3 regions of the Pseudomonas sp. MBLB4136 genome follow, and region 2 is predicted to be linked to each of the others. Evidence: riboswitches for the same ligand, from Rfam matches in the RefSeq annotation. Region 2 holds a riboswitch; each other region holds the start of a gene.
The links. Region 2 has a riboswitch for cobalamin ahead of ACSX1D_RS18325 (TonB-dependent receptor family protein). Riboswitches for the same ligand answer to the same signal wherever they lie in the genome.
Positions count from the first base shown of each region.

Region 1 (5,357 bases), 2.2 Mb from region 2:
CAGTCAGGTCAGCCATGCCGGCATCTACGTCGGCAACGGCCGCTTCGTCCATGCGCCCTCCAGTGGTGGCACCGTGCGCCTGGACAGCCTGAGCAACAGCTACTGGCAGCGCACCTACCTGGACGCCAAGCGCGTGTTCAGCGCCGAACTGGCGCGCAACCCCTGATTTCAGGCAGGCCAGCCCATGACCAATCGCACCCTCAACCTCGACGACGCACTGTATCGCTACCTGCTCGAGGTCTCCCTGCGTGAGACGCCGCTGCTCAAGCGCCTGCGCGAGGAGACCGCGCAGCTGGAAAACGCGCGCTGGCAGATCGCCCCGGAGCAGGGCCAGTTCATGGCGCTGCTGGTCAAGCTGACGGGCGCCAGGCGGGTCATCGAGATCGGTACCTTCACCGGCTACAGCGCCATTTGCATGGCCGAGGCCATGCCCGAGGACGGCCGGCTGATCTGTTGCGACATTTCCGGCGACTACAACGCCATGGCCCGGCGCTACTGGGACGAGGCGGGCCTGGCCGGGCGCATCGAGCTGCGCCTGGCGCCGGCCCTGGAGACCCTGGCAGCGATGGCCGGCGAGGAGCAGGACGGGCAGTTCGACCTGATCTTCATCGACGCCGACAAGGCCAACTACCCGGCCTACTTCGAGCATGCCCTGCGCCTGCTGCGCCCGGGTGGCCTGGTGCTGTTCGACAACACCCTGTGGAGCGGTCGGGTGCTCGAGGCCGCGCCGGACAGCGCCGATACCCGCGCTATCCAGGCCCTCAACCTGGCCCTGCGTGACGATGCGCGCATCGACCTGTCGCTGCTGCCCCTGGGCGACGGCCTGACCCTGTGCCGCAAGCGCTGACCCTGAGCTCGCCGCCGTCCCATGGCCGAACCGATTCGCCTGCCGCCCCAGCCCGAAGGCTGTGAGCTCTGCGCCCGCCAGGCGCCCTTGACCCGTCACCACCTGATCCCCAAGGCGTTGCACGACAAGCCCTACGTGCAGAAGCGCTACGCCAGGAGCGAGCGGATCACCGCCACCCTGTGGGTGTGTCGCGCCTGCCATAACCAGATCCACCGGCTGTTCAGCGAGAAGGAACTGGCGCTGCACTACAACAGCCGCGAGGCCCTGTTGAGTGATGAGCGCCTGTGCACCTTCGTCGCCTGGCTGGCGGCCAAACCGGCGGGCTTCATGCCGCGTCACTGAGCCATTGGCGTGCCGTCGAGGGCGGGCTAGATTGAATACTGCACGGGCCGATAGCTCAGCTGGGAGAGCGCCGCGTTCGCAATGCGGAGGTCGGGAGTTCGATCCTCCTTCGGTCCACCAAGTCGAAAAGCCAGGCCTCGGTGGCCTGGCTTTTTTGTCTTCGCTGCAGCTGTCGCCGCTCTAGAGCGCCTTGCCGTCGAACTGCTGGACCGGCACGGCGTCCAGGTCGATGCCTTCGAGGCAGCGGATATTGATCGCCGCCATGGCATTGCCCTTGGGGTCGGTGCCTTCGCCGAAGGGGTGGATGCCGCAGCGCGGGCAGAAGCGGTGCATGATCACATGCTTGTTGAAGCTGTAGGCGGCGGCGTCGCTGTCCGGGGTCAGCAGGTTCAGCCGGTCCCGCGGGACGAACCACATCAAGGCACCCTTGCGCTGGCAGATCGAGCAGTTGCAGGCCACGGCTCCGGCGATCTCGCCCTCCACCTCGAACGCCACCTGGCCGCAATGACAGCGTCCTCGGTATTTCATCGCAACGCTCCTGACGAGTAAGAGGAGGTAGAAGCTTAGCTCCCGTTGCGGGAGGCATCGGGCGCGCCCGTGCATTGACGCCCCGCCTGCCTGTCTCTACCCTGCGCGCCTTGCAACAGGTGCCCCCGACGCCGCGCGTCCGAGGGGTGAAACAGGGAAGTCGGTGCGTTCGGCCTCTACGGGCCCGCAATTCCGACGCTGCCCCCGCAACGGTAGACGAGTCAAACCCGCGCTTTTTACCACTGTGCCTGGGAGACTGTCGGACTTAACGCTGTTCTGCTGCGGAAAGCCGGATTCGGCCATTTTTGCTGCTCTTTTTCGTTGAATAGCCCGCTATTCGCCGCGAAAGACCAACAAAACTGCGCGGGGGTGCCCCCTCGAACCGGACTTTCCCTCGCTACGTACGGTTAAGCCCGCCAGGCTCCGCGCACGGGAAGGTGCGCGGGCCGGCGCCCTTAGAGGCGCGCCGCTCGTGAGCCCGGAGACCGGCCTGTCGCAGTCCACGGCATCGCGGAGGGCGTTGTCCGGCGGGTGGGCCGCGCCCTTGTCGTGGCCCATGCGTCGTCGTTCCTCCGCCTGCCTCTTGCGGTCTGGGTCGCGCGGGTGAGCGCGGCGGAGCTATTACGACATGAGCATGTCCCTTCCACGGTCTGCGTCCTTCCTGACGTGCGCCCTTTCCCTGGGCAGACGCCTGGCGCTCGCCACCTGCCTGGCGCTGAGCGCGCCGCTGGCCGGTGCGGCGCAGATCAACGCCATCGTCTCCGCCTACAGCGCCGCCGAGTTCGCCGCGGCGGTCGCCCAGTTCCAGCGCCAGTATCCCGGCCAGCGGGTCAGCGCGCGGACTCCCGAGCAGCTGGCCGAGCTGGACGATGCCGCCCTGCAGCAATGGCTGGATGCGGGCCAGGTGCTGTTCGGTGCCGGCATCTTCGGCGCCGAGGTGGAGCGTCTGCGGCCCCTGCTGGGCCGGGCGTCAGCCGCCGAGCTGTTCGTCCTGCACAGCGACCATGGCCTGGTGCAGCTCAGCCGCGCCGCCGGTCGTCCACTGTTCGCCTCCCGCGAAGAGGCCGAGCGCCTGGGCGCGGCCAAGCCGGGCGGGGCGCTGGCCCCCTGGCTGCAGGAGCAGCAGCGCGAACATCCGCGCCAGGCCGACTGGCTGAGCGCGCGCAGCTACTGGCTGGCCGGCGGCAGCGAGAACATCGCCGGGCTGCTGGCCTGGCTGGCGGCGCGGGTGGATACCGGCGTGGCGCCGGCGCCGGCCAGGGAGCGGGCGCCGCTGCGCTTCTACCAGGACGGCGAGCTGCGCAGCGCCGAGCAGCTGCGCTGGCGCGGCGAGGCCCTGGTGGCGCTGGTCGACCACGGGCGCGCCGATCGTGCCGGCGACCAGGCGCTCAACGATGCGCTGTGCCGCGCCCTGGGCGAGGCCGGTCTGGCTTGCGTCAGCCTGTTCGCCAACTGGGGTGAGGGCTCCCTGCAGGCGGTGCGCTGGCTCAAGGAGGGCGAGCACCCGCCGTTGGCGGCGGTGGTCGCCCTGCAGGACTTTGTCATCGGCGGCGGCGAGCACCGCGAGCAGGTCACCGAGCTGTTCGGCGAGCTGAACGTGCCGGTGCTCAAGGGCCTGCGCCTGGAGGACCGCAGCGAGGCGGCCTGGCAGCTGTCCAGCGACGGCCTGGCGCGCGACAAGGTGCACTACCAGCTGGCCATGCCGGAGCTGCAAGGCACCAGCCAGGCCATGGTGCTGGCGGCCTGGCGCGAGCGCCAGCTCGACCCGCTGTCCGGCATCCGCTTCGCCATCGGCGAGCCGCTGCCGCACCAGGTCGCCGCGATGAGCGCGCGCATCCAGCGCTGGCGACACCTGCAGCGCACGGCCAACGCCGACAAGCGCCTGGCGATCATCTACTACAACCATCCGCCGGGGCGGCACAACATCGGCGCGGACAACCTCGATGTGCCGCAGTCGCTGTGGCACATCCTCCAGCGCCTGCAGGCCGAGGGCTACGACACCGGGCCGCTGCCGGACAGCCCCGCGGTGCTGCTCGAACTGTTGCAGGAGCGCGGCGTCAACCTGCCGGAGCAGGGCGACGCCCTGGCCGAGATGGCCGGCAAGGTGCAGAGTCTGGGCGCTGAGGAGTACCGCGACTGGTTCGCCACGCTGCCGGCCGCGCTGCAGGCGGAGATGGTCCAGGGCCCCCTGGGTTACTGGCACGCCCAGCTGCGCCGGGCCCTGGCGGCCTCCGAGCTGCAGATCGCCGCGGATATCCTGGCCAGCGGCTCCAGCGAGCTGCACCACGTGCTCGATGGCGTCGAGCACCCGGCGCGGGCCCGCGCCCTGGACCTGCTGGCGCAGCTCGAGGCGCTGTACCGCGCGGCCGTGGCGCAGCCGACCCAGGCCGACTGGGCCCAGGCCGAGGGGTTGATCGCGGCGCTGGTGGCGACCGGCATCGAGGGCCTGCGCGGCTGGGGCGAGGGCCCGGGGCGGGTGATGGTCCGCGACGGCCGCCTGCTGTTGCCGGGGCTGCGGTTCGGCAAGGTATTCGTCGGCCCGCAGCCGCCGCGCGGCTGGGAGGTGGACGAGGAGCTGCTGCACGCCAACCTGGTGTTTCCGCCGCCGCATCAGTACCTGGCCTTCTATCACTGGCTGCGCGAGGGTTTCCGTGCCGACGCGCTGATCCACCTCGGCCGCCACTCCACCTACGAGTTCCTGCCGCGGCGGCGGGCGGGCCTGAGCGACGAGGACTATCCGACGCAGATACTCGGCGACCTGCCGAGCATCTACCCGTACATAGTCGACGGGGTCGGCGAGGGCATTCAGGCCAAGCGCCGCGGCCTGGCGGTGATGATCGACCACCTGACCCCGCCGCTGGTGGCCACGCCGCTGTACGACGACCTGCTCAAGCTGCGCCAGCTGATCGAGAGTTTCGAGGCCGGCGCCGGGCAGGGCGAGGGGCCGGCGCGACGCGCCACCATCGCCGAGATCAAGCGGCTGGTCGGCAGCGCCGGCCTGGAGTCGGAGCTGCGCGAGTCCATGGCCGAGGTGCTGGTCACCCGTGGCATCGACTTCGAGCAGGTCGATGACGACCTGCTGGTGCACGAGGTCGGCCACTACCTGACCAACATCCAGGAGCGCTTCATGCCCATGGGCCTGCACGTGTTCGGCAAGCCCTGGCAGCCCGAGGCGGTGCAGACCCTGCTGACCTCCATGGGCGCCGCCGGGGCGGGCCAGCGCCAGGCCCTGGTCGACTCGCCGGCGGCCGAGATGGCGGCGCTGCTGAGGGCTCTGGACGGCGGCTTCGTCGTCCCCGGCAAGGGCAACGACCCGATCCGCACGCCGCAGGCGCTGCCCACCGGGCGCAACTTCCATGCCCTGGACAGCAGCCTGCTGCCCAGTCGCATCGGCTGGGGCATCGGCCGCGAGATGGCGCAGCAGGCGCGGCAGCGGCCGCTCGCCGCCGAGGGCCGCGAGGCGGTGATCCTCTGGGCCTCGGACACGGTGCGCGACGAAGGCGCGATGATCGCCTTCGGCCTCGACCTGCTCGGCGTCGAGCCGCAGTGGAACGGTCGTGGCATCGTCCAGGGCATCCGGCGCCGCCCCCTGGCGCCTGGGGAGGAGCGTCGCGACCTGCTGTTCACCACCTCCGGGCTG
Region 1 covers NZ_CP196713.1:1,426,283-1,431,639, forward strand. Annotated here, with positions in the region: gene ACSX1D_RS06475 (C40 family peptidase) at 1-166, shown strand, start outside; gene ACSX1D_RS06480 (O-methyltransferase) at 185-847, shown strand; gene ACSX1D_RS06485 (hypothetical protein) at 869-1,189, shown strand; tRNA gene ACSX1D_RS06490 (tRNA-Ala) at 1,234-1,309, shown strand; gene ACSX1D_RS06495 (GFA family protein) at 1,370-1,717, opposite strand; cobalamin riboswitch at 1,818-2,225, shown strand; gene ACSX1D_RS06500 (cobaltochelatase subunit CobN) at 2,346-5,357, shown strand, end outside.
Region 1: it holds a riboswitch for cobalamin, as region 2 does, so the genes downstream of both, ACSX1D_RS06500 (cobaltochelatase subunit CobN) here and ACSX1D_RS18325 (TonB-dependent receptor family protein) in region 2, are expected to answer to the same signal.

Region 2 (5,357 bases):
GCTGGTCCACGACGACCTGCCGGCCATGGACGACGACGACCTGCGCCGCGGTCAGCCGACCACCCACAAGGCCTTCGACGAGGCCTGCGCCATTCTCGCCGGTGACGGTCTGCAGAGCCTGGCCTTCGAGGTCCTCGCCGACGCCCGCCGCAACCCCCACGACGCCGAGCTGCGCCTGGCGATGATCGCCGCCCTGGCCCAGGCCGCAGGCCCCGCGGGCATGGTCGGCGGCCAGGCCATCGACCTCGGCTCGGTCGGCCAGCAGCTGGACCAGGCGGCCCTGGAAACCATGCACCGGCACAAGACCGGCGCGCTGATCGAGGCCAGCGTGCGCCTCGGCGCCCTGGCCAGCGGCCGCGCCGACGAGGCCGCGCTGAAGGCCCTTCACGCCTATGCCCGGGCCATCGGCCTGGCGTTCCAGGTGCAGGACGATATCCTCGACGTGGAGAGCGACACCGCCACCCTGGGCAAGACCCAAGGCAAGGATGAGGCCAACCACAAGCCGACCTACCCGGCCCTGCTCGGCCTGGAACCGGCCAAGGCCTACGCCCTGGAGCTGCGCGACCAGGCGCTGCACGCCCTGCGCGCCTTCGACAACGGCGCCGAGCCGCTGCGCGAGCTGGCCCGCTATATCGTCGAGCGCCGCCACTGAGGCACCTGGCCGAGCCGCGCCCCGACGGGGACACCGGCCTGCGCGGGTGAATCAGGCCGGGCGGGCAACCCCGCCGCGCTTGCGCGGAGTTATGGCTTAAAGCTTGGCATCGCTTTCGGGTAAACTGCCGCATCTTTTTGCCTATAACGATTCGCCCGATGCCGACGACCTTCGATGAGATCCCCCGCGAGCGCCCGCTGACGCCCCTGCTCGACCGCGCGAACACGCCGGACGAACTGCGCCGCCTGGGCGAAGCCGAGCTGGTGAGCCTGGCCGACGAGCTGCGCCAGTACCTGCTCTACACCGTCGGCCAGACCGGCGGGCACTTCGGTGCCGGGCTCGGGGTGATCGAACTGACCATCGCCCTGCACTACGTCTTCGACACCCCGGACGACCGCCTGGTGTGGGACGTCGGTCATCAGGCCTATCCGCACAAGATCCTCACCGGCCGCCGCGAGCAGATGAGCAGCCTGCGGCAGAAGGACGGCATCGCCGCCTTCCCACGCCGCAGCGAGAGCGAGTACGACACCTTCGGCGTCGGCCACTCCAGCACCTCGATCAGCGCAGCCCTGGGCATGGCCATCGCCGCCCGCCTGGACAACAGCAAGCGCAAGAGCGTGGCGGTGATCGGCGACGGCGCCCTGACCGCCGGCATGGCCTTCGAGGCGCTGAACCACGCCTCGGACGTCAGCGCCAACATGCTGGTGATCCTCAACGACAACGACATGTCGATCTCCAAGAATGTCGGTGGCCTGTCCAACTACCTGGCCAAGCTGCTCTCCAGCCGCACCTACGCCAGCATGCGCGAAGGCAGCAAGAAGGTGCTGTCACGCCTGCCCGGCGCCTGGGAGATCGCCCGCAAGACCGAGGAACACGCCAAGGGCATGCTGGTGCCCGGCACCCTGTTCGAGGAACTGGGCTGGAACTACATCGGCCCGATCGACGGCCACGACCTGCCGACCCTGCTGGCCACCTTGCGCAACATGCGCGACCTGGAGGGGCCGCAGTTCCTCCACGTGATCACCAAGAAGGGCAAGGGCTTCGCCCCGGCCGAGGCCGACCCGATCGGCTACCATGCGATCACCAAGCTGGAGCCGATCAACGCGCCGGCGAACGCGCCGAAGAAGCCCTCCGGGCCCAAGTACTCCAACGTCTTCGGCCAGTGGCTGTGCGACATGGCCGCGCAGGACAACCGCCTGGTCGGCATCACCCCGGCGATGAAGGAAGGCTCCGACCTGGTGGCCTTCAGCGAGCGCTACCCGCAGCGCTACTTCGACGTGGCCATCGCCGAGCAGCATGCGGTGACCCTGGCCGCCGGCATGGCCTGCGACGGCGCCAAGCCGGTGGTGGCGATCTACTCGACCTTCCTGCAGCGCGCCTACGACCAGCTGATCCACGATGTCGCGGTGCAGAACCTCGACGTGCTGTTCGCCATCGACCGTGCCGGCCTGGTCGGCGAGGACGGCCCGACCCACGCCGGCAGCTTCGACCTGTCCTACCTGCGCTGCATCCCCGGCATGCTGGTGATGACCCCCAGCGACGAGAACGAGCTGCGCCGCATGCTCACCACCGGCTACCAGTACCTGGGCCCGGCGGCGGTGCGCTACCCGCGCGGCAGCGGCCCCGACGCCAGCATCGAGCCGGGCCTGCAACCGCTGGAGATCGGCAAGGGCGTGGTCCGCCGCCAGGGCAGGCGCATCGCCCTGCTGGCGTTCGGCGTGCAACTGGCCGAGGCGCTGAAGGTCGGCGAGACCCTGGACGCCACGGTGGTCGACATGCGCTTCGTCAAACCCCTGGACGAGGCCCTGCTGCGCCAGCTGGCCACCGAGCACGAGCTGCTGGTGACCATCGAGGAGAACAGCATCATGGGCGGCGCCGGCAGCGCGGTCAGCGAGTACCTGGCCCGTGAGGACCTGCTCAAGTCGGTGCTGCACCTGGGCCTGCCGGACTACTACGTGGAGCACGCCAAGCCGGCGCAGATGCTCGCCGAATGCGGCCTTGACGAGGCCGGCATCGAGGCCGCCATCCGTCGCCGCCTGGCCATGTTGCCAGCCTGATCGACGCGGCGCGGGCGACCAACGTCCGCGCCGCAGCATTGCTTTACCCGCCGCAGCCCCTTATGGTGCGCGGCGTTTCAAGTTGTCCGAGGTCGCGGCCATACCAGCCGCGTGAAAAGGGAAGCAGGTGCGCCGCTGTCAGCCGACAGCCGCCAAGCCTGCGCTGCCCCCGCAACGGTAATCGACAGCCGCCGAGCGACACCCGCTCTGGCGCCGGCTTTCCCGACACACCACTGGGTACGCCCGGGAAGGTGGGAAAATCGCAGTCGACAGCCCGGAGACCTGCCTCGGCGCAATCTGACTGGTGTTGCGGAGGGCATCACCGTCAAGCGCTGGCACCCGTCCGCTTGCCCGTGCTTGTCCCTGCCCTCCTCAAAAGACTTCTCCCTTTTGAGGATTTACCCATGAAACTGTCCCCTCTCGCCCTCGCCGTAGCGCTGACCCCGAGCCTGGTACTGGCTGCCGAGCCCGCCGAACCCTATCAGGCCCAGCCATTGGTGGTGACCCGCGGCACCCCCCTGCAGAAGCCCGCGCCGGCCAGCGTCCGGGTGATCGACCGCAAACAGATCGAGAAAAGCGCCGCCCACAACCTGATCGAAGTGCTGCGCGGGCAGGCGGGGCTGCAGGTTCGCGACACCCTGGGCGACGGCAACCGCGCGTCGATCAGCCTGCGCGGCTTCGGCGAGAATGCGGTGAACAACACCCTGGTGCTGGTCGACGGCCGCCGCCTGAACAATCCCAGCCTCAACGGCCCCGACCTCAACAGCGTGCCCCTGGCCAACATCGAGCGCATCGAGATCATCCGCGGCGCCGGCACCGTGCTCTACGGCGACCAGGCGGTAGGCGGGGTGATCAACATCATCACCCGCACGCCAGTCGACAACGAAGCCTATGTGGAGACGACCCAGGGCAGCCACGACCTGGAGGCCTATCGCGGGCATCTGTTCCAGCAGCTAGGCGCCGGGTTCTCCGTCTATGCCAGCGGCGAAACGCGCCACACCGACAATTATCGCGACCACAACAACGCCAGCTACAGCAACGGTTTCGCCCGGCTGCGCTACGATCACGCCGATGGTTGGGCACTGTATGAGTACCAGAGCACCGACGATGAACTGCTCTACCCCGGCGCCCTGACCATTGCCCAACGCCGCGCGGACCGCAAGGCGAGCACCTCCAACGAGTGGAACGACAGCAAGACCCAGGTCCACCGCTTCGCCTTGGAACAGGCCATCGGCGCCAACTGGACCGGCAACTTCGATTACAGCTTCCGCGACTCCGATGGCGTAGGCCTGATTTCCGGCAGCCCGTTCAATGACGGCACCCGTGTGGAGAGCTTCAGCCCGCGCCTGACGGCCCACTTCGATAGCGGCCTGGGGCGCAGCGAGTGGCTGATCGGCCACGACCACATCACCAGCGATTACCAGGCCGCCTACGCCAGCTTTCCGAGCTTCAGCAGCCTGGCGCGCCAGACTCAGCGCGACTGGTACACCCAACTGAGTCAGCCCCTTGCCAGCGATGTCAGCCTGATCCTGGGCTACCGCGCCAGCGAGGCGGAGGACCGCAACAAGCGCAACGACCTCAGTCATACCGACCGGGAAGGCAGCACCAGCGTTGCCCTGCAGTGGCAGGCGAATCAGCAGACCAGCCTGTTTATCAAGCGCGAAGATGTGCTGCGCTGGGCCAACGTCAATGAGAACGCCTCAGTCGGGCCCGGCGTGACCTTCCTCAAGCCACAGACCGGTGAGTCCTGGGAAAGCGGAATCGAGTGGCGCGATGGCAGCCAGCGTTACCAGGCCACTCTCTACCGCCTGGATCTGGAGGACGAGCTGCTGTACGACCCGCTCGCCGAACACTCCGTATTCGGCCCTGGCGCCGGCGCCAATATCAACCTGGACAAGACCCGTCGCCAGGGCCTGCTGCTCGAGGGTGAGGGTTCGCTGACCAACAAGCTCAGTGTCGGTGCCCAGTACAGCTTCACCGACTCGGAGTTCCGCGCCGGCCAGAACAAGGGCAACGAAGTGCCCTGGGTGTCCCGTCATAGCGCCGGCGCACACCTGAACTACATCGTCCTGCCGGGACTGAACGCCTATCTGGAAGCGATCTACACTGGCGCCCGCTACCTCTCCAGCGACGACGCCCATGTCCTGCCGCGCGAAGGGGGCTATACCCTGTTCAACGCCGCCCTGAAATACGAGTACCGCCAGTTCAACGCCAAGCTGCGGGTCAACAACCTCACCGGCAAGCGCTACGACAGTTTCGCCACCTACTCCGCCTGGACACCGGGAAACAAGGGACTGTATCCAGCACCGGAAGAAGATGTGCAACTGAGCGTCGGCTATCGCTTCTAAGCCGCCACCTACAACAAGGCCCCGCAATCGCGGGGCCTTGTGCATTCAGAGGGCTACTGCGCGTCCGCCAGCCGGGCGCACAGTTTCTCGGTCGCCGCCAGCATCTGGAAACTGGGCCGTTCCAGGCCCTTGTCCGGCACCGGCCAGAGTTGCTTGCGCTTTACCGCGGTCAACTGCGGCCAGCGCCGCCAGCCGTCCAGCTGGGCGCCGCTGCCGGCGAGGATAACCTCGGGATCGCGCTGCAACACGGACTCGACGCTGACCTGCGGCGCCGGCAGGCTCAGGTCGGCGAAGACGTTC
Region 2 covers NZ_CP196713.1:4,000,447-4,005,803, forward strand. Annotated here, with positions in the region: gene ispA ((2E,6E)-farnesyl diphosphate synthase) at 1-652, shown strand, start outside; gene dxs (1-deoxy-D-xylulose-5-phosphate synthase) at 811-2,709, shown strand; cobalamin riboswitch at 2,782-3,013, shown strand; gene ACSX1D_RS18325 (TonB-dependent receptor family protein) at 3,114-5,057, shown strand; gene ACSX1D_RS18330 (cobalamin-binding protein) at 5,111-5,357, opposite strand, start outside.

Region 3 (5,357 bases), 2.2 Mb from region 2:
GCTGCTCGAGCGCGCGGTGCTGCTGGCCCTGGACGGCGCCGCCGCAACCATTCGCCGCGACTACCCGGCGCTGCGTCCGGCCCTGTCCGCGGCCCTGGAGCCCCTCGGCGCGGCGGCCGGCGGCGGTCGCGAGAGTCTGGCGGCCAACCGCGTCGCCGCCCACTGGGTAGCGGACGCCGCGCGGCGCCTGGAGGCCGGGTTGAGTGCCGAGCAGGCCGGCAGCCTGGCGGCCCTGCGCCTGTTCGGCGTGGCCCCCGGGGCCTATGGAGCCGGCATCAACCGCCTGGTGGAGCGCTCCGGCAGCTGGCAGCAGCGTGGCGAACTGGCCCAGGCCTATGTCAGCCGCCTCGGCCACGCCTACGGCCTGCGCCACCAGGGCGAGCCGGTGCAGGAGGTGTTCCGCGACAACCTCAAGACGGTGCGCCGCACCTACCTCGGCCGTTCCAGCAACCTCTACGGCCTGCTCGACAACAACGACTCCTTCGATTACCTGGGTGGCCTGAGCCTGGCGGTGGAGCAGGTCTCCGGCAGCACCCCGGAAAACTTCGTCAGCTGGCACAACGACCCGGCGCGGGTGCGCCTGGAGCCGCTGCAGCAGGCGCTGCTGGCCGAGCTGCGCGGGCGCTTCCTCAACCCGGCCTGGATCGAGGCGCTGATGCAGCACGACTACGCCGGCGCACGGACCATGGGCAGCGAGTTCCTCGAATACCTCTGGGGTTGGCAGGTGACCAACCCGGAGATCATCCGTGACAGCGCCTGGGAGGAGGTCAAGGCGGTGTATGTCGACGACCGCTACCAAGTCGGCCTGGACGACTTCCTCGAGCAGGGCGCCAACGTGCACGTGAAGAGCAACATGCTGGCGATCATGCTGGTGGCCATCCACAAGGAGTTCTGGCAGGCCGACGCGGCCACCCGCCAGCAGCTCGGCGAGCAGTTCGCACGCCTGGTGGTCGCCCACGGCCTGCCCGGCAGCGGCCACACCCGGCCGGATCACCCCATGCTGCAGTGGCTGCTGCCGCAGCTGCCGGAGGAGCTGCGCAGCGCCCTGCAGCAGCGCCTGCAGGCGGCGCGCATCCAGTACGAGCCGGCGCCTGCGCCGAGCAGCCTCAGCGAGATCCAGGCGCCGCAGGCCGAGCCCGCCGCAGAATCGGGCGCCGCCCAAGGCGAGCCCCAAGCCCTGAGCCAGGCATTCTGGTTCGCCCTGGCGCTGCTGGCCGGCCTGCTCGCCCTGGGCGTATGGCGCGGCCGCGGCCCACGTATTTCGATAGGAGGTTAAGGATGTTCGACAGTCAAGTATTCACCTGGCTGCACCTGCTGGTCGGCTGGCTGCTGCAACCGGTCACCCTCGGCCTGTTCGCCCTGCTGGCCGTGGCGGTGTGGGATTGCGGGGTGGCCGTCGGCGAGCGCTGCGGCGGCCTGGCCCGCTGGCGCGTCTTGCCTGTCGCGGAGATCGAGCGGCGGGCGCGCCGGCGCCTGGACCGCGCCGACCTGATCGCCCGCATCGGCCCCATGCTCGGCCTAATGGGCACCCTGATCCCCCTGGGGCCCGGGCTGGCGGCCCTGGGCGAGGGCAATGTGCAGATCCTCAGCGTGGCCATGCGGGTGGCCTTCGACACCACGGTGTTCGGCCTGCTCGCCGGGCTGCTCGGCTTCGGCCTGGGGCGCCTGCGCCGCCGCTGGTACGACGAACTGCTGGACCAGTGTGAGGCCTGGGCGGGCGAGGAGCGGGCCGATGAGCCGGCGCTGGCGCTCTAGCCGCTTCGCCGCGGGCGACGACGACCCCCTCGGCCCGCTGGCCAACCTGGTCGACGTGGTGCTGGTGTTCGCCTGCGGGCTGATCGCCGCCCTGGTGGCGCAGACCGACCTGCTGGCCCGGCTCGAGGCGCGCCAGCAGCCGCTGCCGGTCGAGCGAGGCCGCGAGCTGCCGGCCCTGCCCGACAGCCTCAAGGGCCAGGGCGGCGAGGGGCTGGAGAGCGTCGGCCAGGTCTATCGCGACCCGCAGACCGGCAAGCTGATCCTGATCGGCCAGTGAGGCGGCAGGAGGGCGGCGGTCGACAGGCGCGCGCGGCGTTGACGTTGCCGTGGCAACTCTCTACCCTGCGCGCCTTGCTTCAGGTGCCCCCGACGCTGCGCGTCCGAGGGGTGAAACAGGGAAGTCGGTGCGTTAGGCCTGTCCGGGCCAACCATTCCGACGCTGCCCCCGCAACGGTAGACGAGTCAAACCAGCGCTGTTCAACCACTGTGCCTCGGCATGGGAAGGTACGCTGGCGGGCGATCCGCAAGTCGGATCGCCGCTCGTGAGCCCGGAGACCGGCCTGTAGCAGTCCACGGCATCGCGGAGGGCGTTGTCGGGCGGGTGGACTGCGCCTGACTGCCGTTCGCCCGTCCTTTGCGCTCCGTATGCCTTTCTCAGCCTAAGTCGCCCGGGTGGGTGCGACGGAGCATAGATCGAGCATGAGCAAGTCCCTTCTGACGCCGGCAGCGCTGCTGGCGTGCAGCATCAGCAGTATTTCCCTGGCGCAAGCCGCCCAACCGACGCGGTTGAACGATCAACTGGTGACCGCCAGCCGCACGGCGCAGACCGCCGAGCAGAGCCTGGCGGCGGTAACCGTATTCGACCGCGCGCAGATCGAGCAGAGCCAGGCGACCTCGGTGCCCGAGCTGCTCAAGCGCGTGCCGGGCGTGTCCTTCGCCAACAACGGCGGGCCGGGCAAGAACACCTCGCTGTTCATGCGCGGCAGCGAATCCGACCATGTGCTGGTGCTGATCGACGGCATCAAGGTCGGCTCGGTGACCTCTGGCGGCACGGCCCTGCAGGACCTGCCCCTGGAGCTGATCGAGCGCATCGAGGTGGTGCGCGGGCCGCGCTCCAGCCTGTACGGCTCCGAAGCCATAGGTGGGGTGATCCAGATCTTCACCCGCAAGGGCGGCAGCGGCGCTGCCAAGCCGTTCTTCTCCGCCGGTTACGGCACCCACGACAGCTACAGCGGCAGCGCCGGGGTTGCCGGCGGCGCCGGCGCCGGCTGGTACAGCCTGGGCGTCAGCGGCATCGATACCGACGGCATCAACGTCAAGCCGATCGGCGCCAGCGGCTACGAAGACGATGCCGACGGCTACCGTAACCTCTCCGCCACGCTCAGCACCGGCTACCGCTTCGCCAACGGCCTGGAGCTGGACGCCAACCTGCTGCGGGCCAAGTCGCACAACGACTACGACCAGGTCAATCGCAGGCGCACCTCGGGCTTTCACGCCCATGCCGATGGCGAGGCGAACGTCTTCGGCACCCGTGCGCGCTTCGCCCCGCTCGAGCCCTGGCAGGTGACCCTGCAGGTCGGGCGCAGCGAAGACAAGTCCGACGCCTTTCTCGACGGCCGTTTCAGTTCGCGTTTCGACAGTCGCCGCGACAGCGCCAGCTGGCAGAACGACCTCGCCCTGGCGAGCGGCCATACCCTGACTCTGGGCGCCGACCATCAGCACGACGAGGTCAACGGCAGCACCGCCTACGCCGAGGATTCCCGGGACAACAAGGGCGCCTTCGCCCAGTACCTCGGCGAGGTCGGCCGGCACGACTGGCAGCTGTCGCTGCGCCGCGACGACAACCAGCAGTTCGGCCGCCACGACACCGGCAACCTCGGCTATGGCTATGCCCTGAGCGACGCGCTGCGGGCGACTGTCAGCTATGGCACGGCGTTCAAGGCACCGACCTTCAACGAGCTGTACTACCCCGGCTATGGCAACCCGCAACTGCAGGCGGAAACCTCCCGGAGCCTGGAGGTCGGCCTGGCCGGCCGGCATGGCTGGGGCCATTGGTCGCTCAACGCCTTCCGCACGGTGATCGACGACCTGATCGCCTACGACTCGAGCATCAAGGCGCCGGCCAACGTCGACCAGGCGCGCATCCGCGGCGTCGAGCTGGTGCTCGGCAACCGGTTGCTCGGCTGGGACTGGAACGCCAACTACACCCTGCTGGAGCCGGAGAACCGCTCGTCCGGGGCCAATGACGGCAACGAACTGGCGCGCCGCGCCAAGCAGCTGTTCAACCTGGACCTGGATCGTCGCCTCGGCGCCTTCAGCCTCGGCGCCAGCCTGCACGCCGAAGGCCAGCGCTTCGACGACCTGGCCAACAACAAGCCGCTGTCCGGCTTTGCCACCCTCGACCTGCGCGGCGAATACCGCATCGACCCCGAATGGCGCCTGCAGGCCCGGGTGGCCAACCTGCTGGACGCCGACTACGAGACCGCCGAGGGCTTCAACCAGCCCGGCCAGGCGGTCTACCTGACGGTGCGCTACCAGGCGCTGTAATCCCCCCGGCGCCGACGGGCTGACCCGTCGGCGCCCTCACCAGGAGAACCCCCATGCCCAAGCTGTCACCCTCCCTGCAACTGCTGCTCGGCCTCGCCCTGGCGGCGCTGCTGGCCATGACCCGCGGCCATCACTTTGCCTCGGTCAACCTGCCCAGCGCCTCCTGGGCGGTGTTCTTCCTCGCCGGCGTGCTGCTCGCGCCGCGCTGGGTGTTCCCGGCGCTGTTCATCGAGGCTTCCCTGCTCGATTTCGCCGCCATGCAGTGGGCCGGGGTCAGCGACTGGTGCATGTCGCCGGCCTACTGGCTGCTCGTGCCGGCCTACGGCTCGCTGTGGCTGGCTGGCCGCCTGTACGCCGGCTGGCACCGCGACAGCCTGCAGAGCCTGGCGCTGCTGGCGGCGACCGTGGCGCTGGGCGCCCTGGTCGCCTACCTGTTCTCCGGCGGCGGCTTCCTCTATTTCTCCGGGCGTTATGCGGAGCCGAGCCTGGCCCTGCTGGCCGAGCGCATCGCCCAGTATTACCCGCGCTACCTAGGCACCCTGGCGCTCTATGTCGGTGTGGCGGCGATGCTCTACGTCGGCGCCCGCTCCTGGCAATTGGCGCAGCGCCGCGCGGAGGTGCAGGGATGAGCGAGTCGGTCGAGCGGGACGCGCGGCACAAGGCGCGCATGGCGCGCAAGAAGGCGTTGATCGACGAGAAGATCGCCCAGGCCCAGGACGAGTACGGCCTGCTGCTGGTGCACAGCGGCAACGGCAAGGGCAAGAGCAGCTCGGCCTTCGGCATGGTCGCCCGGGCCCTGGGGCACGGCATCAAGGTCGGCGTGGTGCAGTTCATCAAGGGTGCCGCCAGCACCGGCGAGGAGAGCTTCTTCCGCCGCTTCCCAGAGGAAGTCAGCTACCACGTGATGGGCGAGGGCTTTACCTGGGAGACCCAGGACCGCCAGCGCGACATCGAGAAGGCCCGACAGGCCTGGGCGGTCGCCCGGCAGCTGCTGAACGATCCGGCCATCGGCCTGGTCGTGCTGGATGAACTGAACATCGCCCTGAAGTACGGCT
Region 3 covers NZ_CP196713.1:1,431,669-1,437,025, forward strand. Annotated here, with positions in the region: gene ACSX1D_RS06500 (cobaltochelatase subunit CobN) at 1-1,276, shown strand, start outside; gene ACSX1D_RS06505 (MotA/TolQ/ExbB proton channel family protein) at 1,279-1,755, shown strand; gene ACSX1D_RS06510 (DUF2149 domain-containing protein) at 1,733-2,032, shown strand; cobalamin riboswitch at 2,097-2,333, shown strand; gene btuB (TonB-dependent vitamin B12 receptor) at 2,455-4,302, shown strand; gene ACSX1D_RS06520 (hypothetical protein) at 4,356-4,931, shown strand; gene cobO (cob(I)yrinic acid a,c-diamide adenosyltransferase) at 4,928-5,357, shown strand, end outside.
Region 3: it holds a riboswitch for cobalamin, as region 2 does, so the genes downstream of both, btuB (TonB-dependent vitamin B12 receptor) here and ACSX1D_RS18325 (TonB-dependent receptor family protein) in region 2, are expected to answer to the same signal.